One region of the Vibrio sinaloensis genome, then DNA from elsewhere that is predicted to be linked to it. Evidence: predicted binding sites of a transcription regulator. Region 1 holds the regulator's gene; each other region holds the start of a gene.
What was found. Region 1 encodes CRP, which controls carbon source genes, mostly activating them, when cyclic AMP is high. Its sites were predicted from a motif close to TGTGANNNNNNTCACA; they were not measured.
Positions count from the first base shown of each region.

Region 2: a site for CRP is predicted at 4,434-4,449, ahead of MTO69_RS02295 (CTP synthase). Genes of this name have one in related genera too.
Region 3: a site for CRP is predicted at 5,690-5,705, ahead of mlc (sugar metabolism global transcriptional regulator Mlc). Genes of this name have one in related genera too.

Region 1 is NZ_CP096199.1:2,712,136-2,720,100, reverse strand. It holds gene astD (succinylglutamate-semialdehyde dehydrogenase) at 1-655, shown strand, start outside; gene MTO69_RS12420 (DUF1338 domain-containing protein) at 801-1,592, shown strand; gene crp (cAMP-activated global transcriptional regulator CRP) at 1,833-2,465, opposite strand; gene MTO69_RS12410 (phosphoribulokinase) at 2,708-3,577, opposite strand; gene MTO69_RS12405 (YheU family protein) at 3,669-3,881, opposite strand; gene MTO69_RS12400 (hydrolase) at 3,923-4,900, opposite strand; gene MTO69_RS12395 (TIGR02444 family protein) at 4,915-5,394, opposite strand; gene MTO69_RS12390 (ABC transporter ATP-binding protein) at 5,391-7,313, opposite strand; gene kefG (glutathione-regulated potassium-efflux system ancillary protein KefG) at 7,468-7,965, shown strand, end outside.
Region 2 is NZ_CP096199.1:475,987-483,951, reverse strand. It holds gene MTO69_RS02305 (multifunctional CCA addition/repair protein) at 1-1,141, shown strand, start outside; gene eno (phosphopyruvate hydratase) at 1,329-2,630, opposite strand; gene MTO69_RS02295 (CTP synthase) at 2,708-4,348, opposite strand; gene mazG (nucleoside triphosphate pyrophosphohydrolase) at 4,559-5,359, opposite strand; gene relA (GTP diphosphokinase) at 5,527-7,746, opposite strand; gene rlmD (23S rRNA (uracil(1939)-C(5))-methyltransferase RlmD) at 7,818-7,965, opposite strand, start outside.
Region 3 is NZ_CP096199.1:972,443-980,407, forward strand. It holds gene ptsG (PTS glucose transporter subunit IIBC) at 1-1,341, shown strand, start outside; gene MTO69_RS04670 (hypothetical protein) at 1,527-1,898, shown strand; gene MTO69_RS04675 (porin family protein) at 1,926-2,519, opposite strand; gene MTO69_RS04680 (YnhF family membrane protein) at 2,651-2,743, shown strand; gene MTO69_RS04685 (patatin-like phospholipase family protein) at 2,752-3,924, shown strand; gene pyk (pyruvate kinase) at 4,006-5,448, opposite strand; gene mlc (sugar metabolism global transcriptional regulator Mlc) at 5,781-6,998, shown strand; gene MTO69_RS04700 (chemotaxis protein CheV) at 7,131-7,965, shown strand, end outside.

The sequences.
Region 1 (7,965 bases):
GTCAGCGTTTATCAGTGCAGGACAACGTTGTACCTGTGCTCGTCGTCTGTATGTGCCTGTGGGTGAGAAAGGCGACGCCTTGATCGCCAAATTGGTTGAAGCCACCAAAAAGATTCGCGTTGATCAGCCATTTGCTGAGCCGGCGCCGTTTATGGGGCCGCAGATCTCTAAAGCTGCCGCAGACTTTATTCTGGCAGCGCAAGCGAACTTACAGAAACTGGGTGGCGAGAGCTTAGTGGAAGCGACAGCCGGTGAAGCTGCATTCGTGACCCCGGGCATCATCGATGTCACCGCGATTGCTGAGTTACCAGACGAAGAGTACTTTGGTCCATTGCTACAAGTGGTGCGTTACCAAGGCTTAGACAAAGCGGTAGAACTGGCGAACGATACTCGTTTTGGCCTGTCGGCAGGTCTTGTTTCGACTGATGACAGCGAGTGGGACTATTTTGTCGACCACATTCGCGCCGGTATCGTCAATCGCAACCGCCAGTTGACCGGAGCCAGTGGTGATGCGCCATTTGGTGGCCCTGGGGCATCAGGCAACTTGCGCCCAAGTGCGTTTTACGCCGCTGATTACTGTGCTTATCCAATGGCCTCAATGGAGGGCGAAGCCACTGTGCTTCCTGCCAGCTTGAGCCCTGGTGTAGAGCTATAAATCGAATAGGTTCGCTTTTGCCCGGCCGCGGGCATAGCAACGTCATCGGCTGAAGGCTATCGGATTGACTTTTCTGGACATGTCAGTCCGGTGGCCTCTTTTATAAAACCAATAACTAAGTAAACAACCCTAACAAGGAGGCGGTATGTCGCCAGATGTTTTATTCCAGTCGTTATGGAGTGACTATATTCAACGCTTGTGTCCCTCTGCTGAAAAAGTGCATCAACTGCTGCAAGAGGATGAAGCACTGATCAATGACCACATTGCCCTGCGCACATTTAATGTTGCGCCGCTTGGCATCGCAACCTTAGCTCAGCCTTTCCTTGATGCGGGTTACAAGCCATGTGGTGATTACGTGTTTGAAAGTAAGAAGTTGGTGGCTAAGCACTTTGAGCACCCAGATCCAAAACAGCCAAAAGTCTTCATCAGTGAACTGAAAGTGGATGAGTGCTCGAGTGAGCTACAAGCTATCGTTGCCAAGCTAGTTGAGCAAGTAGACGCCGATAAGCTAAAAGGTCATGAGTTCTTGTATGGCGGTCGTTTGTGGCAGTTGAGCTTTGATGATTACCAAACCCTAGCGAAAGAGAGTGAATACGCTGCCTGGTTAGCCGCCCATGGCTATGGAGCTAACCACTTTACCGTCAGTGTTAACCAACTTAACGCATTTGATGAAGTGAAAGGGGTCAATGACCACCTGCGTCAGGCGGGCTTTACCATCAATGAGTTTGGTGGCGAAGTGAAAGGCTCACCTGAGGTATTACTCGAGCAGTCTTCTACTATGGCTGACAAAGTTGCCGTTCAGTTTACTGAAGGCAGTGAAATCATCCCTGGTGGCTTCTATGAGTTCGCCAAGCGTTACCCAATGAGTAACGGTGAACTGTATCCAGGATTTGTCGCCGCTTCAGCGGATAAGATTTTTGAGAGTACTAACGGGTAGCGATTCTACTGTTGGTGAGCAGTCGTTGAAAATGTCATTCTGAACAGCGAGGCACGAGCGTGATTCAGAATCTATTGATTGGCTGCACAAAGTATAGATTCCAGATAGCTCGTTCCTCACTTCTGGAATGACATCCGCTCAAAAAACAAAAGCCACCCAACTTGCATTGGGTGGCTTAAAATCATATTTCGTCGTGTTTTTTACTCTAGGAACTAGGTACTAAACACTCGTCACTGACAGTTAACGCGTACCGTAAACCACGATAGTCTTACCGTGAGCAGAGATCAGGTTTTGCTCTTCAAGCATCTTCAAGATACGACCAACGGTTTCACGAGAACAGCCAACGATTTGACCGATTTCTTGACGGGTGATCTTGATTTGCATGCCGTCTGGGTGGGTCATTGCATCTGGTTGCTTCGCTAGGTTAAGTAGCGTTTGCGCGATACGGCCTGTCACGTCAAGGAAGGCAAGGTCGCCCACTTTTTGGCTGGTCACTTGTAGACGACTTGCCATTTGAGCTGATAGGCGCATTAGGATATCTGGGTTAACTTGGATCAGCTGACGGAACTTCTTGAATGAGATTTCCGCTACTTCACAAGGAGATTTTGCACGAACCCAAGCGGTACGTTCTTGATCTTCTTCGAATAGGCCAAGTTCACCGATAAAGTCGCCTTGGTTTAGGTAAGAAAGGATCATTTCCTTACCTTCTTCGTCTTTGATAAGAACCGCTACAGAACCTTTAACGATGTAGTACAAAGTTTCGGCTTTCTCGCCCGCGTGAATTAGCGTGCTTTTTGATGGGTACTTATGAATATGACAATGTGAAAGGAACCACTCTAATGTAGGGTCGGTTTGAGGTTTACCTAGAACCATAATATCTCACTTCCTCTGCAGGGTACGCTTGCTGCTTTCCATGTTGTCGCAAGCCTTAAATCAAGACTTACTAGGATAAGAGCACTTTATCAATGCTGCAAGCCAACTTGTGTTTCGGTATCAAATAGTATCCTTTTTCGAAAACGATTTCTTGATTTTAATCGGGTCCGACTAGGGTTTTACTAAGCAAAAATGTGCACATGATCACGGTATGAAAAGTAATCGTGTTTTGGCTGTGAGCCTTAACCAATTTTTCCAGTTTCAATCAATTGTTGCAGTAAAGGTCTAACAATTAATTCCATCGCGAAACTCATTTTTCCGCCCGGTACCACTAGGGTGTTGTGGCGTGACATAAACGAGCCGTCAATCATGGCCAGTAAATAGGGGTAGTCGACGTTCTTAATCCCGCGCAGGCGAATCACCACAAAGCTCTCGTCTAAGCTGGGGATGCCTTTGGCGTTAAGCGGGTTAGAAGTATCGACGGTCGGGACACGTTGAAAGTTAATATGCGTGCGCGAAAACTGCGGGGTAATGTAGTTGAGGTAATCGTCCATCGAGCGGACAATCGAGTCCATCACTGCCTCACGTGAGTGGCCGCGGTCTCGGGTATCTCGCACAAATTTTTGAATCCACTCTAGGTTGACGATAGGCACCATGCCAATCAGGAAGTCTACATGCTGCGCCACATTGACATCGCCATCGACTACACCGCCGTGCAAGCCCTCGTAAAACAACACATCCGAGTTTTCCGGCAAGTCTTGCCATGGGGTGAACGTTCCCGGCATTTGATTATATGGCACCGCTTCATCGAAGGTATGCAAGTAACGACGTACTTGTCCAACCCCTTCTTGGCCAAACTTACGAAAGAACTCGGCCAGTGCAGCAAAGTCGTTGGCTTGCGGGCCAAAATAGCTGATATGGCGGCCTTGCTCACGAGCCTTGCGAATCTCGACGTCCATCTCTGGGCGGGTGAAACGGTGGAAGCTGTCCCCTTCAACCCAAGCGGGTTTGATGTTCATCATATTGAACATCTTACGAAACGCTTCTGAAGTGGTGGTGGTACCGGCGCCAGATGAACCGGTCACCGCGATAATAGGGTGTTTTGCTGACATGACAAACCTTGTCTGTAAATAACTTTCCTGTTAACGCTGACCACTATAACACGCTTTTTCAGCGAGTCACTGTATGTCATGCGCTAAATGCTTAGAACTTGTTTTTCAGTTGAATGTCGACGCTTTCATGCAGTTCGGAGTAAACCACCACCGCTTCGCCTGATTGTAATTGTGCTTTAATTTGCTCAATTTTTTGGGGCAAGGAAACTTCAGTAGCGCCGTAGTCTGTGCCCTCTCGGAGCACAAACTCACGGATCAGGTTGTCTAGGGTGTCTGGGTCAATTTGTTGCCATGGAACGATCATAAATACCTCATTATTTTATGCTCGATAGTGCAGTGCGGCTATTATGCAGAAACGGCCAAACTTTCATAGTAGGCAGGGAGGGCTTCTTCCAACCAGAAACGAGGTTTGAGCGCCGTTCCGGTCACGAAGCCCACATGCCCGCCTTGTTCAAACAGTCGATAATCGATGTTGTCGGGCAAAATGTATTTGGGGATCACCGCATCGGTCATAAAGGGATCATCTTTAGCGTGGATGATCTGCGTCGGCAGTTGAATCTCTTGCAGGCGATGAATTCCCGAGCAGCGCTGGTAGTAGTCAGCGGCATCTTTAAAGCCATGCAGTGGCGCAGTGATAAGATCATCAAAGTCGTACAAACGAGTGACGCGCTTAATGTGCTGATAACTGACACCGAGCTCGCCCTTAAGTAGATGGTGTTTCTGCAACGCACTCTTTTTGAGCGAGGAGAGCAAGTAGGTTTTGTATAACTTGGAAAAGCCTTTCTCGATCCGCTCTGAGCATGCCGAAAGATCGAGTGGCGCTGAAACAATAGTGGCGGCGTCGAGTAATGGGTTATCTCGATACTGTGCGAGGTAGTTGGCCAACATATTGCCACCTAGCGAAATGCCAACGGCGACCTTTTTCTGGTTTGGGAAATGTTGATTCAGATGCTGGAGAAACAACCGCGCGTCTTCGACTTCGCCTGAGTGGTAAGCGCGAGCCAGCCGATTGGGTTTGCCGCTGCAGCCGCGAAAGTGCATCATCACCGACAGCCAACCTTGATTGGCAAAGGCGTGCATCAGCCCGTTAGCATAAGGACTGTAAAAGCAACCTTCAAGGCCATGGAACAGCACAAACAGCGGTTTTTGTTTGGCGCTTGGCTGGTCGTAGGGCTCACTCCAAGCGATGTCGAGAAAGTCACCATCCGGCGTATCTAAGGTTTGCCATACAGGATCAAACAAGGCTTTTTTACGGATTAAACGAGGGGCTAATGTCTGCAGGTGCGGATTGGCTAAGCCAGTCGCTGCGGTAAATTGAGTCATGGTGTGTCCCTTGTTTAGCGGCTTGCGATATCGTCGTACGGCTGGGAGAAAACGGCGTAGAGGGGTTCCCCTCCTAATTGGCGGCAGTAACGCAAAGTGAGCGGTTCGCCATGGTTGGGGGCTAAGGTTAGGCTGTTGATGCAATCGACCAGATCCGATTGCTGCTGCTTTTCGAGCTGCAATTCAAATTGGAGTGCTTCGCGATATAGGGTATCTGGTAGATGCAGCTTGAGTTTTCGCCTTAGCTCGCGATAGTTAAGTAGCAGCGCTTCACTGCGACCTAGACACTCCTCGACCTGATGCCAATCTTGGTCGGAAAAACAGACCTGCTGCTCATCTAGCCACTTGAGCAGTAGCAGCAGGTTCACGTTGCCTTTGAACTGGTTTTGCAGGGTTAGGCACGCCTCTTTAACCTCTCGCACACTGTAATATTGCAGGCTAAATTGCCATAAGTGCTCCAGGGTTAAAGATATTGGGGCGTGCTCTGAACTCATTGACTATTGAACTCCAGTTCCATCTGTTCAAGCTGTTCCTGAACAGCCATCCATTCCATTTCCACCTCTTCAAGCGCACTTTTACTGTCGGCTTGAGTGGCGAGTACTTCATTAAGTTTAGCTTTATTTTCGGCGTGATAAAGCGAGTTGTCTGAGAGCTGCAGCTCGGCTTGCTCTAGCGCGACACCTAATTTATCCATTTTATCTTCAAGTTTTGTCAGGTTTTTGCGAATTGGCGCGGTCTGCTTGCGAAACTCCGCTTCGCGGCGCTTTTGCTCTTTCTTCGCCGCGGCGCTATTGGTTGAGCTCTTTTCTGGCTGCTGCTCTTGCGCTTCACGTCGTTGCAGTTTCTGCTGGTCCGTGAGCCATTTGTAATAGTCGTTCAAGTCACCGTCGAATGGCGCGACCTGACGGTCATGCACTAGGTATAGATCATCGGTGGTTGCGCGCAGTAGGTAGCGATCGTGCGAGACGATCACCATCGCCCCTTCAAAGGTCTGCAAGGCGAGGGTGAGTGCTTGACGCATATCGAGATCAAGGTGGTTGGTGGGTTCATCGAGCAGCAATAGGTTGGGTTTTTGCCATACCAGCAGCGCCAAGACCAGACGCGCTTTTTCGCCACCGGAGAAAGGAGCGACTTTTTCAAGCGCTTTCTCCCCCTGGAAGCCAAAGCTACCTAGGTAGTTACGCAGTTCGAGTTCGTTTTTATCCGGGGCAATCTGCATCATGTGTTGCAGTGGCGTCTCTTCTGGGTGCAGCGTCTCTAACTGATGCTGAGCGAAGTAGCCGATTTTAACGCCCTGCGAATAGGTCAGGTCGCCGCTTTGAGCTTGAAGCTCGCGAGACAGCAGCTTGATCAGCGTCGATTTACCGGCGCCGTTGCGGCCGAGTAGTCCAATTCGACTGCCTGGAACGAGATTGAGGCGGATCTTTTCTAAGATCAGCGTGTCATCGTAACCGGCAGAGACATCGTCCATCATGATGATAGGGTTTGGTAGAGCGGCCGGTTGGCGAAACTCAAAACTGAATGGGTTATCAAACTGAGCTGGCAGCACTTTCTCCATTCGCTCTAGTGCTTTAATGCGGCTCTGAGCTTGGCGCGCTTTGGAAGCTTTGTAGCGGAAGCGATCAATATAGCTTTGCATATGCGCCATCTGCTTTTGCTGCTTCTGGTACATCGCTTGTTGCAGCAACAGTTTTTGCGCGCGTTGATCTTCAAACGATGAGTAGTTGCCGGTGTACTCGTTGAGCAATTGGTTTTCGACGTGAATAATGCGCCCGACGATAGGGTCAAGAAAATCTCGGTCGTGAGAGATCAGCACTAGGGTCCCAGGGTAGTTTTGCAGCCAGCGTTCAAGCCACATCACTGCGTCTAAGTCTAAGTGGTTGGTCGGTTCGTCGAGTAAGAGCAAATCGGATCGGCATAGCAGCGCTTGGGCTAAGTTAAGACGCATGCGCCAGCCACCAGAAAATTGGGTCAGACTCCAACTCATTTGCTGCTGGCTAAAGCCTAAACCATCGAGGAGCTCAGCGGCGCGGGCGCGGATACTATAACCGCCGATGGTTTCGATTTTTCCGTGGATCTCTGCCACTAAGGTACCGTTATCTTGCTGTTCGGCTTTGGCAAGGTCGGCTTCTAAGCGGCGGTACTCACGGTCGCCATCAATGACATATTCGATTGCGCTGCGTTCGAGTGCAGGTGTTTCCTGTGCCACCCAAGCCAGCTCCCAGTGAGCGGGTTTGGCAAAATGGCCAGCGTCGATGGAGAGCTCATCTTTAATCAAGGCGAACAGCGTCGATTTTCCGCAGCCGTTTTTTCCGACCAGACCGACTTTGTCACCTGGCTGAATGGTTGCCGACGCTTGTTCAAGCAGAGGTTTGCCGCCGCGCAGTAGCTGTATGCCAGAGAAGGTAATCATAATATTTGCTTTATCTTTGCTCGTAATGGGTCGAATAGTAGGGCAGTTGGCAGATGATGTCGATTATTGCGTTATTCTGGTGAACAACGTATAACAATCTGATAACCACGGTTATCATCTAACTCCCAGATAGTTAAGGATTGCAATCGAATTCATGGAGACCACAACCGCAGCCAAACCCAAAGTCTTGGTGCTTTATGCTCATCCCGAGTCGCGAGCATCGGTGGCCAACCAAATCATGATCAAGAAAATCGAGTCACTTGATCACGTCACAGTACACGACATCTACGCCCATTATCCTGATTTCTTTATCGATGTGGTGGCCGAGCAAAAGTTGCTCGATGCCCACGATGTGATTGTCTTTCATCACCCACTTTATATGTACTCTTGCCCAGCTTTACTCAAGGAATGGCTCGACCGCGTGCTCGGCAAAGGGTTTGCTTTTGGTAAAGGTGAAGCATTGAAAGGCAAGTACTGGCGCAGTGTGATTACCACGGGGGGCAAGGAAGAGGCGTTTGGCAAATCAGGTTATAACCGCTATCCGCTGGCCGAGATTTTACAGCCGTTTGAGTTGACCGCGGCGTTGTGTCAAATGCATTGGATCGAGCCCTTGGTACTGTATTGGGCGCGTAATGTTTCAGAAGCGGATCGT
Region 2 (7,965 bases), 740 kb from region 1:
GGTCGGCGCCACACCAGACGAATTGATTGCTCTAGGCTATACCCCTGTGGGTAAAGACTTTCCGGTATTTCTTCACCCAAAAACCAAACAGGAGCACGCTCTAGCACGCACAGAACGCAAAACTTCAAGCGGTTACACTGGTTTCGACTGTTACTTTGCCCCGGACGTAACCCTAGAGCAAGATCTTGAACGACGCGACTTGACCATCAATGCCATGGCGCAAGATCAGTACGGCAACATTGTCGATCCATTTAATGGCCAGGCCGATTTGCAGGATCGCTTGCTACGCCACGTTTCCGATGCTTTTATCGAGGATCCGCTACGAGTGCTGCGGGTTGCCCGTTTTGCCGCCAAACTACACCACTTGGGTTTTACCGTTGCACCAGAAACGTTAGAGCTGATGCGTGAGATCAGCCACTCAGGAGAGCTTGAACACTTAACGCCTGAACGCGTATGGCAGGAGTGGCATAAATCCTTGTCCACCCGTAATCCGCAGATCTTTCTCGACGTACTAAAACAGTGTGACGCACTAAAAATCGTGTTACCAGAAATCGACGCCCTGTTTGGTGTACCACAACCAGAGAAGTGGCATCCTGAGGTTGATACCGGCGTTCACACCCTTCTTGTAGCAAAACAAGCCGCACTATTGAGCGATTCCCTTCCGGTTCGTTTTGCTTCTCAGGTGCATGATTTAGGTAAAGGTATAACACCAGAATCAGAGTGGCCGAGCCATAAGCTGCATTGTCATACTGGGCTTAAACTGATTAAAAAACTGTGTGAGCGTATCCGTGTCCCCAACGAGTTTAAAGAACTGGCTCTGATGGTTTGCGAGCAGCACTCAAACATTCATAGAGCCGCTGAGCTTCGCCCAGAAACCAAGCTCAAAGTACTTAACAAGTTCGATGTGTGGCGTAAACCGGACCGCCTAGAAGACATTTTGCTGTGTTGTATGGCGGATAGCCGCGGTCGAACTGGCTATGGACAGATTGAATACCCTCAAAAGGTGCTATTTGAGCAAGCCTATCGAGCTGCTCTGTCCGTCAATGTTCAGGACATTATTAAGGATGGGTATACAGGCGCGGATATTCGAGCTGAGATGGAAAAGCGCCGGGTTGAGGCGATTAGAGCCTCTGAAGGTTAGTCCATCATTCTAAAAAGGCAGGAACGACCGCAGTTCAGAATCTAGCTAAAGCGCACGCTGTGAATAGATTCCAGATAATTCGTTCCTCATTTCTGGAATGACGAACACCTACCAACAAACAAAAACGCCCCCGAAACCGGAGGCGTTTTTTTAAAAGCTTAAGTTAAGCGATTAATTCAACTAAGAATTAAGCTTGGCCTTTAACTTCTTTAAGACCGTTGTAAGGAGCACGCTCACCTAGCGCTTCCTCGATACGGATTAGTTGGTTGTACTTAGCAACACGGTCAGAACGGCTCATAGAACCCGTCTTGATTTGGCCTGCAGCTGTACCTACCGCTAGATCAGCGATAGTTGCATCTTCAGTTTCGCCAGAACGGTGAGAGATTACTGCTGTGTAACCTGCGTCTTTAGCCATCTTGATTGCAGCTAGAGTCTCAGTTAGAGAACCGATTTGGTTGAACTTGATAAGGATAGAGTTAGCAACGCCTTTCTCGATACCTTCAGCAAGGATCTTAGTGTTAGTAACGAATAGGTCGTCACCTACTAGTTGAAGCTTGTCACCTAGTAGTTCAGTTTGGTGCTTGAAGCCATCCCAGTCAGACTCGTCTAGACCGTCTTCGATAGAAACGATTGGGAATTTCTGAGCTAGCTCAGCTAGGTAGTGGTTGAACTCTTCAGAAGAGAAAGTCTTACCTTCGCCTTTCATGTTGTAGATGCCAGCTTCTTTGTCGAAGAACTCAGATGCTGCACAGTCCATCGCTAGAGTCACGTCTTTACCTAGTTCGTAACCAGCAGCAGCAACAGCTTCTGCGATAACTTCTAGCGCTTCTGCGTTAGACTTAAGGTTAGGAGCGAAACCACCTTCGTCACCAACTGCAGTGCTGTAGCCTTTAGACTTAAGAACTTTAGCTAGGTTGTGGAATACTTCTGCACCGATACGTAGACCTTCTTTAAGAGTCTTAGCGCCAACTGGCTGAATCATGAACTCTTGGATGTCAACGTTGTTGTCTGCGTGCTCACCACCGTTGATGATGTTCATCATAGGTAGAGGCATAGAGAACTGACCAGCAGTACCGTTTAGTTCAGCGATGTGCTCGTACAAAGGCATACCTTTAGACGCTGCAGCCGCTTTAGCGTTCGCTAGAGAAACCGCTAGGATTGCGTTAGCACCGAACTTAGATTTGTTCTCAGTACCGTCTAGCTCGATCATTACTGCATCGATTGCTGCTTGGTCTTTCGCATCTTTGCCCACTAGAGCTTCTGCGATTGCACCGTTTACAGCTTCAACAGCTTTAAGAACACCTTTACCTAGGAAACGAGCTTTGTCGCCGTCACGAAGCTCAAGTGCTTCACGTGAACCAGTTGATGCGCCAGATGGAGCAGCCGCCATACCTACGAAACCGCCTTCTAGGTGTACTTCAGCTTCTACAGTTGGGTTACCACGTGAATCGATGATTTCACGACCTAGAACTTTAACGATCTTAGACATTGAATGTTTCCTTCTCGTTGAATATATAATGTCAAAATTAAAGGCAGCAGCACAACTCACGCTACTGCCTGTATTCTTTACTTCTCTGATTCGCTGCGTTGGTATTCACCAGCCGCTTTAACGAAACCTGCAAATAGTGGATGGCCATCACGAGGTGTCGAAGTGAATTCTGGGTGGAACTGAGCCGCGACAAACCAAGGGTGGGCTGGGTTCTCAATCACTTCTACCAGTTTTTTGTCTGCGGATAGGCCAGACACTTTCAAACCTGCTTTTTCAATCTGTGGACGAAGATGGTTGTTCACTTCGTAACGATGGCGATGACGTTCATGGATAGTCGCGCTACCGTAAAGTTCACGAGCTTTGGTGCCTTTTTCTAGGTGACACAGCTGTGAACCAAGACGCATTGTGCCGCCTAAGTCTGACTTCTCAGTACGCTCTTCCACGTTGCCCGACTCGTCAACCCACTCGGTAATCAGACCCACAACTGGGTACTTAGTCTCTTTGTTGAACTCTGTTGAGTGCGCACCTTCCATACCCGCAACATTACGCGCGTATTCGATCAGTGCCACTTGCATACCCAAACAGATACCTAGGTATGGCACCTTGTTCTCACGAGCGTATTGCGCGGCAAGGATTTTACCTTCGACACCACGGTCGCCAAAGCCACCAGGAACCAGAATAGCATCTAGGTCAGCAAGCAGTTCAACCCCTTTGCTTTCTAGATCTTGAGAATCGACGTATTTAATTTTTACGCTGAGACGGTTCTTAAGGCCAGCATGTTTCAGTGCTTCGTTCACTGACTTGTAAGCGTCTGGTAGTTCGATGTACTTACCAACCATACCAATCGTAACTTCACCGGTAGGGTTCGCTTCTTCATAGATAACCTGTTCCCATTCAGACAGGTTAGCTTCTGGCGCATCAATACCGAAGCGCGCACAAACGAGATCATCCAGGCCTTGAGATTTGACAAGTTGAGGGATCTTGTAGATAGAGTCTACATCCTTCATCGAGATAACTGCTTTCTCAGGTACGTTACAGAATAGCGCGATTTTCTTACGCTCATTCGCTGGGATCATGCGATCGCTACGACACACAAGGATGTCTGGCTGGATACCGATAGAAAGCAACTCTTTTACCGAGTGCTGAGTTGGCTTAGTTTTTACTTCGCCCGCTGCTGCAAGGTAAGGAACCAGTGTCAGGTGCATAAACATCGCGCGCTCACGGCCAAGCTCGACTGCGAGCTGACGAATGGCTTCCATGAAAGGTAGAGATTCGATATCACCGACCGTGCCGCCAACCTCAACGATGGCGACATCGTGGCCTTCTGAACCTGCAATAACACGATCTTTGATCGCATTAGTAATATGAGGAATAACCTGAATGGTTGCACCGAGGTAATCACCACGACGCTCTTTACGAAGAACGTCTGCGTAAACACGACCTGCTGTGAAGTTGTTGCGCTTGGTCATTTTGGTGCGGATAAAACGCTCGTAATGACCTAGGTCAAGGTCAGTTTCAGCGCCATCTTCCGTGACAAACACCTCACCGTGTTGAGTTGGGCTCATTGTGCCTGGGTCAACGTTGATGTAAGGGTCAAGCTTCATCATAGTCACTTTTAGACCACGAGCTTCTAGAATAGCCGCAAGGGATGCTGCTGCAATACCTTTACCTAGAGAGGATACAACCCCGCCAGTAACAAAAATGTAATTTGTCGTCATGTTTAACCTGAAATTGGTTGAATGAGGGAAAATGGATTTCTTCTGGACGGGATATAAATATACCAGAAGCCCTTATCCGCCACAACGTGAAATCTATCACACTGCAATTTTTTATTTTTTGCTTCAAATCAAACTGCACAAAGAGAAAACAGACATCGAGATTTTGTTCTGAGTCACATTTGTCTCATAAAAAGCATCCGCTAAATGCACCTACAAATCTGGCTCAAGTCGCTTTACTTGCTGCCAATAATCTTCTAATTGCTCCAAAGAGCAGTCGCTGAGATTACGACCCGATTGCGCCACTTTCTGTTCCACTTGACGGAATCGACGTGCAAATTTTAAATTCGCTTTGTTTAAAGCGACTTCCGGATTTGCGCCTAAATGACGAGATAAGTTGACACAGGCAAACAGCAAATCCCCCAGCTCTAATTCGACTTTTTCCTGTTCGGGTGATACCTGTAGAGCTTCGTCTAGCACCTCTTCAATCTCTTCTTGCACTTTTTCGACGACTGGTCCGATCGAGTCCCAATCAAAGCCAAATTTTGCGCACTTTTTCTGTATCTTTGTAGCACGAGAAAGTGCCGGTAGAGAGACTGGTATAGAGTCTAGGATACTTTGTTCACTTTTTCCTGCTTGGGCTTTTTCTTTGGCTTTCTCTGCTTCCCAGTTAGCATTGATCTGCTCATCGCTTTCAAACTCGGCATCAGAAAAAACATGCGGATGACGGCGAGTCAATTTTTCGTTAACGGCCTCAACCACCTCGGAAAAATCAAATAGGTTCTGCTCTTTCGCTAACTGGCTGTAGAAAATCACCTGAAACAGCAAGTCACCAAGCTCTTCTTTGAGATTGGGCCAATCACGATTTTGAATGGCATCCACCACTTCATAGGTTTCTTCAATGGTGTGCGGCACTATGGTGTCGAAATTCTGCTTCAGATCCCAAGGGCAACCGCCTTCTGGATCGCGCAGCTTTGCCATGATCTGTTCTAGCTGTTCAATCGGATGACTCATTTTCTTGTTCCTTTGATCCTTTATTTCTAAAAGAAAAAGGTGAGCGGTAAACACCACTCACCTCTATTTGCTCTCTGCCATCTTCAAGCGTAAAGCATGCTCAATGTGGCAATCTCTACCCACTTAGGTGCCCCTTCTAGGAAGGGATGACATTTTTGTTTCGCGACCTAACCCAAACGCTTGACCGACATAACATCGCGGATCTGCTCTACCCGCTTCGAAACCCGTTGTAAGATTTCAATATTGGTCACTTCAAGGTCAAAATCCATAATGGCCAGTTGACGACGATAATCGACCCGGTTTTTCATACTGGTTACTTTGATTTTTTCATTGGCAAACAGCGTGGTGATGTCTTTAAGCAATCCACTGCGCTCCATGGCCTCAACGCGCACAGTGAGAATATAGGAGCCGACAAAACCACTACCCCAAACGGTGTCAATAATACGCTCCGGTGCGTGATGACGCAGCTCTTCCAACTGCTCACAATCACTTCGATGCACTGAAATGCCCCGACCTTGAGTGATATAGCCACAAATATCATCGCCAGGGATCGGCTGACAACAGCGAGCCAGGTGGGTCATGAGGTTATCGACCCCTTCAACCACGACGGCATCTTTTTTCGGGCGGCTTTGCGCCGGTGCTTTATTAACGGCTTCTTGAAGTTTTTCCAGAGCTTGCTTGTCTTCTTCTTCCGCTGTGGGTTTGTTTACCAAGGCATTAATATGATTAATGATTTGGTTGATACGCAGGTCGCCGCTGCCCACGCCGACATACAGCTCATCGGCACTATTGACGTTAAACCGTTTCAGCGCATAGTGCTCCGCATCTTTCAGGGTAGCGCCTATTTTGGCCAGTTCATCCTCTAAAATTTCACGCCCCGCCTCGAGGTTTTTCTCTCGAGACTGCTTGCGGAACCAGGCGTTGATTTTCGCCCGAGCTCGACCAGAGGTAACAAAACCCATATTGGGGTTAAGCCAATCGCGTGACGGATTCGGCTCTTTCGATGTAATGATTTCAACCTGATCGCCCATCTGCAACTTATGGGTAAAGGGAACAATACGACCGCCGACTTTGGCTCCGATACAACGGTGACCCACTTCTGAGTGGATGTGGTAAGCAAAGTCGAGAGGCGTCGCTCCCATTGGCAGGTCAACGACATCACCACGCGGGGTAAAGGCGTAAACGCGGTCATCAAACACCTGACTGCGCAGTTCATCCAACATTTCGCCCGAGTCAGACATCTCCTCTTGCCAATCGAGAAGTTTACGCAGCCAAGTAATTTTCTCATCGTAGCCGCTGCGACCGCCACCGCCCTCTTTATATTTCCAGTGCGCAGCAACGCCCAACTCTGAGTCTTCGTGCATGTCTTTAGTGCGAATCTGGATCTCAATCGTTTTGCCTTCCGGGCCTAAAATCACGGTATGAATCGATTGATAGCCATTCGGCTTAGGGTTGGCGACGTAATCGTCAAACTCACTAGGCAAGTGCTTGTATTTAGTGTGCACCGTGCCCAGTGCGGCATAACAGTCTTGCAGTTTATCGGCGATAATCCGCACCGCTCGCACATCAAACAGCTCATCAAACGCTAAGCCTTTTTTCTGCATCTTGCGCCAAATACTGTAAATATGCTTTGGCCGCCCACTCACTTCAGCGTTGATGCCCAGCGCTTTCATTTCCGCCGTCAGATCATCGACAAAGTTTTTAATGTACTGCTCGCGCACGATTCGGCGCTCAGAAAGCTGTTTGGCGATCTGCTTGTAAGTATCTGGCTGCTGGTAACGGAACGCATAGTCTTCCATTTCCCATTTGAGCTGACCGATACCCAGACGATTGGCGAGTGGCGCATAAATATTGGCACACTCTTGCGCAGCCGCGCGGCGCACCTCATCTGGCGCTTTTTTAACCTCAACCAAATTAGCAATACGCTCAGCCAGCTTGATGATCACACAGCGAAAGTCATCGACCATAGCCAATAACATGCGACGCACGTTGTCCACTTGAGATGAAGCGGCGCTTCCCTCTAGGGTCACGTTCAGTTGGCCAAGTGCAGCCATCTCTTCGACACCATCGATGAGTTTGATGGTTTCTTTGCCGAAATCTTCTTCGAACTGAGCTCGCGGGTAAGCGCCACTTGACACTATGGGGAACAATAGCGCCGCAACCAATGTGGCTTTATCCATCGATAGAGTGATAAGAATCTCGATCATTTCACGCCCGCGCCATAGCAGCAGTGGCCCCTGATCGTTATCTTTTAGAATGGCTTCACTCTTGAGGTAAACTTCTTTTAAGCGCTTGGAAACCTTGGGATCTTGATGAAGACTATCGATCCACTTATCTAGCTCAAACTGTTCGTCTTGATTTAAATGTGCGCTTCTGACCGCAACCATTATTTTCGTCCTGTTATCTTTCTATTTTTGAACCACTCGGCGTCAGCTGTGCAGCGACTCGAGCCGTTCTTTTAATCCTTTACAAAGAGCGCCATTGATTCTAAATGGCTTGTATGCGGGAACATATCGAGCATACCTAATTTTTGTAATTTGAAGCCTTGTTTTAGTAAGCTTTGTGAATCTCGAGCTAACGTCGCTGGGTTACATGAGACATAGACC
Region 3 (7,965 bases), 1.2 Mb from region 1:
GGTGTCGGTGCTGCCGACCTCGGTTTCATTCCAGATATCGTTTCTAACCTAATGGAACAAGCCGGTGGTTCAGTATTCGGTCAAATGGCACTGCTATTTGCTGTAGGTGTAGCACTTGGCTTTACTAACAACGATGGTGTAGCGGGTCTTGCTGCTATCGTCGGTTACGGCATCATGGCTGCAACGCTTAGCGTTATGGCAGGTGTTATGGGCGTTGAAAAAATCGACACAGGTGTCCTAGGTGGTATCTTGGTCGGTGGTCTTGCTGCATGGGCATTCAACCGTTTCTTCAAAATCCAACTTCCAGAGTACCTTGGTTTCTTCGCTGGTAAGCGTGCTGTGCCAATCATCACTGGTTTCGCGGCGATCGGCCTTGGTATCGTTCTTTCTATCGTTTGGCCGCCAATCGGCGCAGCGATCAGTGGCTTCTCTCACTGGGCTGCAGACCAAAACCCAACAGTGGCATTTGGTATCTACGGTATCGTTGAGCGTTCTCTAATCCCATTCGGTCTTCACCATATCTGGAACGTACCTTTCTTCTTCGAAGCGGGTTCATGTGTGAACGCAAATGGCGACGCGCTAAACGGCGTATTGACTTGTTACCTATCTGCTGACGAAGCATCTCGCGCTGCGGGTAACGGCTTCGGTCAACTTGCTGGTGGTTACATGTTCAAGATGTTCGGTCTACCTGCTGCGGCTATCGCTATCGCTCACTCTGCTAAGCCAGAAAACCGTGCGAAAGTAATGGGTATCATGGCATCAGCGGCATTGACTTCGTTCCTAACGGGTATCACTGAGCCAATCGAATTCTCATTCCTATTCGTTGCTCCTGTGCTTTACGCTATCCACGCTCTACTAGCGGGCTCTGCGTTCTTCCTAACTAATACGCTAGGAATTGTACACGGTACTTCATTCTCGCACGGCCTAATCGACTTCACTGTTCTTTCAGGTAACGCGCAGAACATGCTGTTGATGGTAGGTCTTGGCCTTGTTTACGCTGTGGTTTACTACGTAGTATTCCGCGCAGTGATCAAAGCGATGGATCTAAAAACACCGGGTCGCGAAGACGAAACTGAAGAAGCTGCGGCAGCTTCTGGTTCAGACATGGCAGGCGAGCTAGTGGCAGCGTTTGGTGGTAAAGCCAACATCACTGGTCTAGATGCATGTATCACACGTCTACGTGTAGCCGTTGCAGACACAGCTCAAGTTGACCAAGCTAAACTGAAACAACTTGGTGCGGCTGGTGTTGTCGTAGTAGCGGGTGGTGTGCAAGCCATTTTCGGTACTAAGTCTGACAACCTAAAAACTGAAATGGACGAGTGGATCCGTAACCACGGTTAATTCTCACTTATCCATTATATCTAAGGAGGCTTCGGCCTCCTTTTTGCGTTCTGTTGATGTTGGTTTTTCTGGGCTCTGACTTAGTCATGACATCGTTGATTGCAACGTTTGGATAATTTGTCCCTGTTTTCACATCTGTAGGGATAATTATCATGATTAAACAGACAAGTGTCATTTTAGGCTTTATGGTCAGTGGCGCAGCGTTGGCTCAGCAAGCGACTCCGATCGCTTTGGGTATGGCGCTTGATCAGGGGTTAAGCGTTGTGGCCGAGCTTGACCATCAATACCGTTTCACAATCGGTAATGATGGCGGCGCGTTTGATTACATCATTACTCGTGGTCAGTTTGACAGTGAAATTCCCGTGAGTTGGTATGTCGGTGCGGGTGCTTGGAGTGAATGGGATGGGAACGACTTCGGCGCACGTGTACCGTTAGGTTTGACCATGGATATTAGTAAAGGCTGGAGCATGTATGGACAACTGCACCCTGAGCTAAACTTGTACCGCGGACCTGAGCTGCAAATCGGTGGTGCCTTAGGGATGACATACAGCTTCTAAACCCCCTCGATTTGTCGCTGAGAATCGTCAAAAACGCAGGGTTAGGCCAATATTGGCAGAAAACTGGTTCATCCAATCGGTTTTAAATTTCACAATGCACGAGTCTTGGCCGTTGGTCGGTAAGTTGCAGACACCACTGGTATCGTTATCCACCACGGTACCTAACCAGCGCAGTTGCGAGTTGACGGCGAGCGCATCGTTGATTTGATACTCGAAGCCACCAAAAACACTGGCCGAAAATCCGAGCTCATTGCCTACCCAGTTGGCATCGATGTATGAGCCGCCAACTCCAATCCCCAAGTAAGAAGAGAACGTGTCTTGCACTGGATAGTAAACACTGCTTTGAAAGTGCAGGTAATGCAGCTTAACACCCGAATTTAGCTGTTCAATGTCGGTACTTAGTCCGGCGTAAAACAGACCCACTCGTCCAGTGTCAAATTGACTCTCGATCGAAACGGCAAAGGTTTGTGAGCCTTTTAAGTCAAACTCATTTTGGTTTTGGTCCTCGACACTTCCGCCAACGCTGTAACCGAACCAAGGTGTCAGATAAAGCTCGGTGCCGGCTGCTGGGTGAATAGTAGGCAATGTGATCGCCAGTGATAATAGAGTTATCCTCTTCATTTTGTGTACTCCAGCTGTGCGTATATGACTAATTGTGATGCTAACGCCATAATTTCGCACGAAAAAAGGCTATATCTTGAAGAAGCTTCACGCTGATGTTATTACTTTGTTACACATTAAGGAGATCATTTATGAATAACGATCTTAAGCTCGCTCTGGTTATTACTGCGACCGCCTTTGCCGTACTGCTTGGATTCGCGATCACCGCGGTCACTGCGGCCTAGGGACTGGCATGAAGAACTGCGGTGTTATTAGCAACGCTGCTGTACATCTCGATACTGAACGTCTTAAAAAGTACACTGGCGGAAAAAATGCCCTGGTCGCTCAAGGTGGTGGCCAGCGGGGGATTTTTACCGCAGGCGTACTCGATGCATTTCTTCTCTCTAATTTCGACCCTTTTCACTCTTTCTACGGCACCTCAGCTGGTGCACTCAACTTATGCGCCTTTTTGTGTCGTCAACGGGGTATCGGCCGATCCTTTATTCTCGATTTGACGACTGACCCCGAGTTCTTTCAGCTTTTCCGTTATATCAGACGTAAGCAGTTCCTCGGCTTAGATTGGGCTCTGGATAAGATCAGCGACTACCCATATCGCCTTGATATTGATATGGGCAGAAAGATGTTAGCCGGACGTCAGGCTTTTGCTGCGGTTACTGATACCACCCGGCTGCACGATCACTATTTGCCGATGTTAGGCCAAGATTGGAAACAAGTGTTGGTGGCGACCTGTGCCATCCCCCGCTTGTATGCCGAGCCTGTACGCTTTTCGCATGGCGAGTATGTTGATGGTGGTGTCTCTGCTTCTATCCCGGTACAAGAAGCGTGGCGACGTGAAGCGCGCTGTATTGTTGTCATCCGTACCGAAGGGCATGATTTGGCAACAGGAACCGTCGAGGTTAATCAAGAGCCTCCAGTGACCTGGCTTAGAGATTCATTCAATGTAATTCAGGAGCAGTGGCAAGAAAAAATTGGCCAATGGAAGCAGGACTGGGGCGCGTTTTTTAACTATCAGATGCAACGGGCTATTCAACAGAAAAATCAAGACGGAAAAGCAGAGTCACTCAACGGGGGGCGTTGGCTTTTCGGTGCTGACGAGATCTACCGTCTTAGTCATTTGCTTGGTGACAAATTTGACTCGACTTTAGCCGATATGCTGATGGTGCATTATCAAACCTATTCCTTGACCCAAGACTTTCTCAACTCCCCGCCAGATGATTGCTACATTATTCAGATTCGTCCTGAACAGGCACTTAAATCGAGCTCGCTCATGAGTGATACGGCCGATTTACTTCACGACTATCAGTTGGGCTTAGACGCTGGGTATCGCTTTGTCGAAGTGTTCTCGCAGTGTGCGTCGCCACCGGTGTCGATGACAAACGATTGTTACACCAATCTGGATACCTAGGTGAACAGATACTTATTTAGGTTGATATCAGCCAGTAAAAAAGGGAGCGACCGCTCCCTTTTGACCTAGTGAAGGCTGTGTTTAGGCGGCCAATATACGCATACAGTTGGTTGAACCCACCACATCCATCACATCGCCTTGGGTAATGATCACTAAGTCTCCATCATCAAGAAGGCCTCGCTGTTTAAGCGTGGCAACCGCCGCTTGCGCTGTCGCGAGCCCCGTATCCGATTTGTCGTGGAAAAAGACCGGAAACACGCCGCGGTACAGCGCGGAAAGATTAAGAGTGCTTTCGTTACGCGACAGAGCAAAAATAGGTAATCCTGAGCTAAGACGTGACATCATCAACGCGGTACGTCCCGACTCAGTGAGAGTCACTATACCTTTTACGCCACGCATGTGATTGGCGGCAAACATCGTCGACATTGCAATGGTTTCCTCGCCACTTTCAAACACCGAATCCATTCGATAACCAGAGCGATTTATCGCTGCCATTTTTTCCGCCCCTAGACATACCTCTGCCATTGAACGAACGGTTTCGAGCGGGTATTTACCGGCGGCGGTTTCTCCTGACAGCATCACTGCGTCGGTGCCATCGAGAACTGCATTTGCCACATCCATCACCTCAGCACGGGTGGGCATCGGGTTTTCCATCATCGACTCCATCATTTGAGTCGCGGTGATCACAGTGCGGTTGAGCGAACGGGCACGGCGTATCAGCTGTTTCTGTACACCAATCAACTCAGGGTCGCCGATTTCGACCCCAAGATCGCCGCGGGCCACCATGACAGCATCGGAAGCAAGAATGATATCATCGATGTTTTCGGGAGTGGCGACGGTTTCAGCACGTTCTACCTTGGCCACCAGCCGAGCTTGCAAGCCTGCATCGGTGGCGAGGCGACGCGCGTATTTCATGTCCTCGCCATTACGTGGGAAAGAGACCGCCAAGTAGTCGACCTTGATTTCGGCGGCAAGGTTGATGTCGAGCTTATCTTTTTCGGTCAACGCCGCTGCGGAAAGACCGCCCCCTTTTTTATTGATGCCTTTATTGTTCGATAGCACGCCACCGATGATCACTTTTGTTCTTACTTGAGTGCCGTTGACACCAATCACTTGAAGTTGGACCCGCCCATCATCGAGCAGCAAAACATCGCCGGTTGAAACATCGTCGGGCAGGGCTTTATAGTCAAGCCCGACGGCATCTTTATCCCCGTGTCCAGCAGGCAGAGCACTATCTAAGGTAAACACATCGCCGATATTGAGCTGTACTTTACCTTCTTTAAAGGTCGATACGCGAATTTTAGGCCCTTGCAGATCGCCCAAAATCGCCACATGGGTACCGAGCTTAGCGGCAATATTGCGTACGCGGGTGGCGCGCTGGCGATGATCGTCGGCGGTACCGTGAGAAAAGTTCATTCGTACCACGTTTACGCCAGCTTCGAGAATAGATTCAAGTACACCGGGTTTGTCGGTTGAAGGTCCAAGTGTTGAAACAATTTTTGTTCTTCGTTGAATGGCAGTCATTCGGTTCTCCTTGATATGAATCTATGCCGTATCAGTGACGGTCGAGGTACACTGAATTGTCCAGCGAGTGCAATCGGTCGGTTAGATTAAGTATATACCCGTGTCAGCCGCTCGCTTTTAAATTAGTTAGACGGTCTGGCGAAGCGTGATTTGGGACATAATTATTTACGCAAAAAAATACTATGTGATTTGTGATTAAGAGTCCGCTATTTGATTCGGAACACAAACAAACATGTTTATACGTGACACTTGTCACGGCGATTCATCAAAGCTCTTCACAATTACTTCGCAAAGTAAAAAAATTACCATGTTGTTGATATTCGGAGCACTCTATGTACATGGCTCAACCTGGCCATATTGATCACATCAAGCAGGTCAATGCTGGCCGTGTATATAAACTCATTGATCAAAAAGGTCCTATTTCTCGAATAGATCTCTCGAAGCAGAGTGAGCTTGCGCCTGCGAGTATCACTAAAATTACTCGTGAGCTTATTGAGGCGCATCTGATTCATGAAACGACAGTGCAAGAGGCGACCAGTCGTGGCCGACCTGCGGTTGGATTGCAGGTCAATAACGAAGGTTGGCAGTTTCTTTCCATGCGCCTTGGGCGCGGCTACCTGACCATCGCACTGCATGAGCTCGGTGGTGATGTACTGATCGATACCAAAATCGACATTCATGAAGTGGACCAAGACGACGTACTTGCGCGTTTGCTGCATGAAATTGACGAGTTTTTTCAAACTTACTCTGATCAACTTGATCGTGTCACCAGTATCGCGATTACCTTGCCTGGCCTCGTCAATTCTGAGCAAGGGGTGGTGCTGCAAATGCCGCACTACAATGTCGAGAATTTACCCCTCGGACCTGAAATTTACAAAGCCACAGGCTTGCCTGTTTTCATCGCCAATGACACCCGTGCTTGGGCATTGGCTGAAAAACTGTTTGGTCACTCACAAGAGAACGAAAACTCTGTTCTGATCTCGATTCACCACGGTTTGGGAGCAGGCATTGTGCTTGATGGCCGTGTGTTGCAAGGGCGACACGGGAACATTGGCGAATTGGGCCATATCCAAATCGATCCGAACGGAAAACGTTGTCACTGTGGTAATCGAGGCTGCCTAGAAACGGTGGCCAGCTCACAAGCGATCCGCAATGAAGTCAGTGAACGTATTGCACAAGGTGAGGAGTCTTCTCTGGCCGCAATCGAAGAGGTATCGGTTGAAGATATCTGTGAAGCCGCCGCCAACGGTGATCCGCTTGCTGTGGATGTGATAGAAAAGCTCGGTCGCTACTTAGGCTCAGCCATCGCCATCGTAATCAATCTGTTCAACCCAGAGAAAGTGCTCATCGGCGGGGTGATCAATCAGGCCAAAGAGGTCTTATATCCTGCGATTCAAACTTGTATCGAAGAACAGAGCTTACCTGTGTATCACCAAGATTTAGATCTGGTTGAATCTCGTTTCTACAAACAGGCGACAATGCCAGGTGCAGCCTTGATTAAGCAAGCTCTGTATGATGGCCTGTTGCTGATGAAGGTTATCGAAGGATAATGTTTTCTGAGTAGTAGCTCTCCTTTATCTTTGTAATAAACCCATATAATCTTACTTGATATATGGGTTTATTTTTTATCTTAGTCTCGCAATAGACTATTTTTGTTATATCTACACCGGTTGAGAAATAGTATGTCTGGAGTTTTAAATACCGTCGACCAACGAACAAACCTTGTGGGCGAAAACCGCCTAGAGTTGTTGTTATTCAGTCTAAACAGCAGGCAACTATTCGCGATTAACGTGTTTAAAGTGCGTGAAGTGATTAAAGTCCCACCGCTGACCAAAATGCCGGGTTCGCATCACCACATCACCGGTGTCGCCTCATTACGCGGTGTGTCTGTCCCAGTGATCGACTTAAGAGCAGCGATTGGCTTTCCTCCATCACGGCTTGAAAATCAAGAAGAGAATCTCATCATCACTGAGTATAACCGGACTATACAGGGCTTCTTGGTGGGACAAGTGCGTAACATCGTGAATACTGCATGGACAGAAATCCAGCCGCCGCCTAAAACGGCCGGACGCTCTAACTACCTCACTGCGATCACACAAATTAAAGACGGTAAGCAAAAAGAGATTGTCGAAATTATCGACGTTGAAAAAGTGCTGGCACAAATTATCGACTACGACATCTCCATTTCTGAAGGGGTACTTGATCAGAACCTGGTGAATGAAATGGTTGGTCGCAATGTTCTGATTGTCGATGACTCGTCGACCGCGCGTGCGCAAGTACGCGGTACGCTCTCCCAGCTTGGGTTGAATATCATTGAATGTGAAGATGGTCTTGAGGCACTCAAGTTACTTAAGTCGTGGTGTGACGAAGGCAAAAATGTGGTGGAAGATCTGTTACTGATGATTACTGATGCTGAAATGCCGGAAATGGACGGCTATAAGCTGACCCATGAAGTGCGCAGTGATCCGAGGATGAAAGATCTGTTTGTGACCCTCAATACCTCGCTCAGTGGCAGTT